One region of the Paenibacillus sp. JT22N1 genome, then DNA from elsewhere that is predicted to be linked to it. Evidence: predicted binding sites of a transcription regulator. Region 1 holds the regulator's gene; the other holds the start of a gene.

Region 1 (3,188 bases):
GGACGGCATCGGCGTTCTGCTGGAAATAGTTCTCCAAGCTTATACCCGAGCTCACGATCCTCTATCCCCAACGCCGCAAGCCCTCTTGTCCAAGATTCCGTACGATAGCCTGGCGCTAGTTTCTCAAGCTTACGAAAGTTCTCATTCTCACCTTGTGTGAAATTTGCCCATAAGCCTTCGAAGGGATTAATCCCAATCATTTTCGTAAATTCAAAAGTTTCAAAAGATTCATATAAAGAACGCGCTTCTTTGCGAACAGAAGCTTCCAACTCCTCGGCATTCACGGCTACTTGCTTTGCAGCTACAGCACATGTTGCTTCGAAAGCTTCCTCCACACTGCGATCATCCCACAGAAGCGTATCATCTAAATCAAAAAGTACGGCTTTCAACGTCATCATTCATTTCCCCTTTTGAATGTTGTATCTATGTGAGCAGCGATTACTCTTCGTCCGTAAACTTGATGGAATCAAGTTGAACTTTAAGATTGCCACGGAATGCTTCAATATACTTCTTTCTGAGTTCGTTGCGTTCATCGATTTCAGCATCTGTTAAGCCAACTGTTTTCGCTTTACGAGCAAGCTCATTAATACGTTCGATATTCTGTTCCATGTTGTCACTCATAATGATCCTCCCAGTCAAAAATTCAATATGAGTACTACTTTGCCATCCCTATTAAGGAATGTCAAGAGACAACAAAAAGAGGCATAGGAACATGTCCAAGCCTCATCATATTTAGAGTCTATTAAAAATAGCATAGTGAAATTATGGAAGCAATAAAACCTGTCCTTCTTTCAGGGAGCTGGTGGTTAAATGATTGATTGTCTTTAATTTATGTATGTACGAACGAACGTTCTCATTACTTTTTTTATGAGTGGAAGCAATATCCCAGAGTGTGTCTCCACGTTGAATAACGACTTGATCTTGTACGACAGCTTTCGGAGTAATGTTAATAGGTTTCACGGAAACTGGGGTTATTGCGTTTGCAGCCCCATCCCCTGCATAGGCTTGAACCATAGCACCAAATGAAAACACAGTACCAAGAATAACTGCTAATAGAATGAAGCGAACAATCGCTTTTGTATAACTAGAATTAAATGTCATCCCTTTGGATGTGCTAGCAGATCTATGAGGTGCGTGTGTAGTGTTAGTGTTTGAATAAGCCATATACATGAGTAATCATCTCCCAAACATTTGTTCTGGTATTAGAATAACACGAACACATGTTTGAGTCAACCGTTTTCTCGAACTTATGTTTGTACGAACTCGGGTTCTATGTTATACTTTGGGTAATGATTCCCAGTATTGGAGTGATAACTATTGAGTAAGATTTCGCAGCGTCAACAAGCTATATTGGAATTCATTAAGAATGAAGTGAAAGATAAGGGGTACCCGCCTTCCGTTAGAGAAATCGGCGAGGCTGTTGGACTAGCTTCTAGTTCTACTGTACACGGTCATTTGGAGCGTCTTGAGAAGAAAGGTATGATTCGTCGAGATCCTACAAAACCCCGTGCTATTGAAATTCTAGGCCTTGACGGTGCTGAAACGCATTTCGCGGTTTCAGTAGCTCGCGTACCTCTCGTTGGTAAAGTAACTGCAGGTGTTCCTATTACAGCAACAGAGAATATCGAAGACTACTTCCCTCTTCCTGTCAGCATGGTAGGAGATAATAATGTGTTCATGCTTAGCGTCATGGGTGACAGTATGATCGAAGCCGGTATTCATAATGGCGATTATGTCATCGTAAAGCAGCAGCAAACCGCTAATAACGGAGACATTGTTGTTGCAATGACAGAAGATGATGAAGCAACGGTGAAACGCTTTTACAAGGAAAAGGATCATATTCGTCTTCAACCGGAGAACTCTGCTTTGCAGCCTATCCTCTTGAAACATGTTACGATACTAGGCCGTGTCATTGGTTTGTTCCGGGATATGTAATAGCCCTACAGCCCTTATTCTACATACAATACCAATGAGAAAGAACCGAGAGGACATTAGTCCCTCGGTTCTTTTGGATGTAAGCAGTCTTACTGCCTTATTTGCAAGCCTCTAATGGAGAAACTCAACTGTAATTGGAAAGCCGATCCAAGTATGGATCTTATAAGCTAATGACATGGGCTTTAATCTCATCAAAAGCCAAAAAGGCTGAACTGTGGATTCAGATAAGAGTCTTTAGAGACTGCTATTCCGTCATTAAGATCGCATTTTGCGGAATTAGAAGCTTCTAGAGGCTTCTATTCGGTAATATTTGGCCCCCATTTGCTTCAACTTTAAGGAATAGAAGTCTTTAAAGGCTTCTATTCTTATAATTTCCACACTTTTGGGCAAATTAGCGGTCTCTAGAGACTTCTATTTTCCAACTACTATCTTTTATCATTAATCTTCTTTCTTCTTTCTTCTTTCTTCTTTCTTCTCTCTTCTCTCTTCTCACTTCTTCCTTACTTTTTCCATTTGGCGTCTTTCATCAGCTATGCACTAACTGCTATTTGCTATCTTCTCTCTATCCCATTGAAAAACCCAGGAGTACCCTTACCTTAGGAATTAAGCTTTCCTAAATTATCAACTAAAATGCAAGTGCCCAATTTCCACGTCGGAAAATAGGTTCAACGGTACCATCACCAAGGACACCATCGATCTCAAGATCCGCCGTCCCGATCATGAAATCCACATGAATCAAACTGGTGTTCCCACCTCGAGCTTTCAGCTCTTCACTTGAAAAAGATACGCCATCCTGCAAATTGATCGGGTAGCAGCTGCCTAAGGCCAGATGGCAGGATGCATTCTCATCGATGCCCGTATTGTAGAAAATGCGGTCAAGATTAGAGATAGGCGAATCGAAAGGTACGAGAGCAACTTCTCCCAAATACCGTGCGCCCTCATCCATATCTAGCAACCTAGCTAGATGCTCATAGCCGACTTCTGCCTGAAAATCCACAACTTTCCCGCCCTCGAACTTGAACGAAAACCGATCCACAAGCGCCCCGTTTACATTTAATGGCTTGGTGCTCGACACAGTCCCATGAACACCTGTTCGCTTAGGCATGGTGAAAACTTCCTCGGTCGGCATATTCGCAACGAATCGTATTCCACTTGCGTTCTCCGTATCACCGCCAAGCCAAATGTGGCCCTCCGGCAGTTCAACTCGCAGATCAGTTCCTGCAGCTCGATATTGTAGTGCTTCGTATTGTTTC
Region 2 (3,188 bases), on a different contig from region 1:
AGGGGCCTTTTCCTATTAACATGGAGCAAGCTCAAATTGTAAAGGATGAATAACTATTGCGCTAAACGCTGCCCGTTACTTAATGAAAACAGAGAGCAGTTGCCGCGCAAACTGCTCCCTGTTTATTGTGCTATCGTTCTTACATTAGCTCAATAGTCTTATGTTTTAATATGGTGTTAGCCGAAGGAAGTTCTGGAAGCAGCCATTGCATTTAAGGCGTTCTCAAAATAGCTATATACTTCATCTGCAATTCCCAGAAACTCTTCAACAAGTACATTACTACTATCCAAGTAACAAGCATACAGATAATCAACTAAAGCGGAGTCAATCTCACAATAGTTTAATATGGCATTCTTCATATTAATAATGTCATCTTGCCATACACCTGAATCTTCTAAAACCAAAGAGTATAATGCACGAATTAATCTCTTAGAGTAACCTTTAATATATCTAGTTTTCATTGTGTTATCACTAGCATTAGAAAGTGAACTATGTACACGTTCTACTTCCCACTTGGTCTCTGTATTTAAGTCTAAAATGAACTCTGGAGAAATAATTATCGGTGGTACTTTTTCACCAACGTCATGACCATATATGCAAACACAAATTATCTTTACCCAAAAACCCCACTCATTTGGTTTACTTAATACATCGTCAATCGAGCAAATTATCGTATCAATCTTAGTTAGTACTGGATATTTTTCCAAAAGCCTGTTTTTAATATTTGACAATCTTTCGTAATCAATATCTTTGGGATCTACACATACAATAGTAAAGTCTGCATCTGACTTATAAGGTTTAGCAGTTCCTTTTGGAATCGAGCCACACATATAAATGCTATGAATCTTACCATTAAATTCGGTAAGTATATTATTTATATACTTATCAACAAAATCCTTATATTCACTTTGAATTACAACTCTATTTATAACTTTTTCTAATATCATATAGACTCCTCCCAAAATAAAAAACGCCCCAAAGCCAAATGCTCTGGGACGATATTAATCGCGGTACCACCCAGGTTGCTGTATTTTCACACAGCCACCTTAATTGACTATAACGGGTCAAATCGATGGGTATTAGCCATACTCTGGAACTGGCATTTTCAATCAGTACTCTAGGGTTTTCTCAGTCGTGAAACCCTTTCCTGTGAAGAGTTTAATGATTTACTTTTGTTCCATCATTGATTTACGGATATTGGTAAAATATTACTCTTTCCCGTCACCTTAGTCAAGAACTTGCTCAAGATAACTGCCCGTTAGTTTAATACTTTTTATTTGCCCGAGGGAAAGTTATCCTTAGGCTTTTTGTTATTGCGCCTATGTTCAAAATATCGCTTGCATATCGAATACGTGTTCGGTATATAATAAATAACACGAATGAATGTTCGTATATGGTGGTGAAAAAATTGAGTGTTTTATCAAGAATTGAGAACGAAGAGGATGTTCAAATTATCAAAGAGTACACGTTGTTACCTATTTTGCTCGATATGTTAACCAGGGACATGGAGGAGCTGAAGATATATAAGGATAAAATTGTTTATAACCATGTACTCTTTTATCTGAAAGAGGTCGAGATCGCTATTTACCCCCAGATACAAAGTATTAAGAACAATATGAAAAAGCGTGATATCAAAGTGCTTAATACAACCACGAATTCAGTCGGTATTAATGTAGAATACAAAGTCCGAGGATACATCTATTATTTCACAATGCTACGAAGTTTGGTTAAAGCAGAACTAATGACCACACTGATGAACATGCGGAGGCGAGTTTAGATGAGCAAAAAATGCGAACGGACAATATTTCTATCCGACTGCCAGTCATTTTACGCAAGCGTTGAAAAGGCGACTCATCCTGGTCTTGATAATTTCCCTGTGGTCGTGGCCGGAGATCCGGCTAGGAGATCAGGAATTATTTTGGCGGCATGTCCAATTGCTAAAAGCTTTGGAGTTACCACGGCTCAGCGGCTTGGTGAAGCGTTGCAACTGTGTCCAAATGCTATCGTAATGCGTCCGCACATGCAGCGATATATTGATGTATCTCTTGCAATTACAGCTATCTACGAAAAGTATACTGATCTTGTAGAGATATTCTCAATCGATGAGCAGTTCTTGGACGTGACAGGTTCGCTCAATCATTTCGGCTGCACGCCAGCTGAGCTCGCAGTAATGATTCAACAGAAAGTTGCTGCATCTATGAATGTACGAATCCGAGTAGGCATCGGACCGACTAAAATACTTGCAAAGCAGGCGACAGATAATTTCGCAAAGAAGAATGATAGTGGAATTTTTACACTAGGAAAGGATGATGTTGAGCGATTCCTATGGCCATTATCCATCGATAAGATGTACGGAGTTGGCTCACGAATGACGCGCCATTTTGTCGCTCTTGGTATGACCACGATAGGTCATGTTGCTAAAACCCCGCTAGCGACACTTAAACAAAAATTCCGCGCCCGTTTCGGAAAACAATCGGATATTCAAGCGGAAGTCATGTGGAGAACGGCAAACGGACTAGATGATAGTCCGGTTACACCTGGAACATTTGATATCGCACCAAAATCGATCGGCCATGCTATGACACTCCCTCGGGATTATTTGACGATCGAAGAGGTTGACATAGTACTGTTGGAGTTAACTGAAGAAGTGTGCCGCGATGCTAGGGCGAAGGGTTTTACAAGTGGGACAGTACATGTTTTCTGTATGTGCTCACCTTATGACTCCCCAACAGGCTTCAGTCAACAACGTAAGATGCCACTGAATACAAATCATACGTTGAAAGTTTACGACTCTGTGCGCGAAATATTTCGCCGTAATTGGAACGGATTTCCTGTCCGGAAGGTAGGCGTTACGCTAGGCACTCTTGTAGAGGAAGATGTAACTCAACTTGATCTTTTCGAAGATGTGACGAAATTGCGTGAGCTTGATCGTGTTGTAGATGGCATAAAGGACCGTTTTGGTAATACAGCAATCATTCGTGCTTCCAGTCTAATGAAAGCAGGATTGGCAACGGATAGAGCAGGTAAAATTGGGGGGCATTATAGATGAGCAAAAAACTAGAATTGAATAGTCTTTGGGAATCAAGTCGGATGATGCTTCCTCAACATAAAGAGTCCGCAATCAGAGGTCAGAAAGAAAAGCAATACATTCAGCGTCAAGTACTAGATGAGCAAGAAATTCATTTCAT

Evidence for each region. Region 1 encodes LexA, which represses DNA repair genes until DNA is damaged. Its sites were predicted from a motif close to CGAACATATGTTCG; they were not measured.
Region 2: the regulator LexA is predicted to act here: its motif matches at 1,377-1,390, upstream of AC58UU_RS26810 (YhjD family protein).

The regions. Positions count from the first base shown of each region.
Region 1 covers NZ_JCAUAW010000014.1:213,601-216,788, forward strand. Annotated here, with positions in the region: gene AC58UU_RS26095 (HAD family hydrolase) at 1-395, opposite strand, end outside; gene AC58UU_RS26100 (DUF896 domain-containing protein) at 439-621, opposite strand; gene AC58UU_RS26105 (LysM peptidoglycan-binding domain-containing protein) at 763-1,170, opposite strand; gene lexA (transcriptional repressor LexA) at 1,318-1,935, shown strand; gene AC58UU_RS26115 (aminopeptidase) at 2,561-3,188, opposite strand, start outside.
Region 2 covers NZ_JCAUAW010000015.1:100,877-104,064, forward strand. Annotated here, with positions in the region: gene AC58UU_RS26805 (nucleotidyltransferase domain-containing protein) at 177-947, opposite strand; gene AC58UU_RS26810 (YhjD family protein) at 1,409-1,777, shown strand; gene AC58UU_RS26815 (DNA polymerase IV) at 1,778-3,049, shown strand; gene AC58UU_RS26820 (YolD-like family protein) at 3,046-3,188, shown strand, end outside.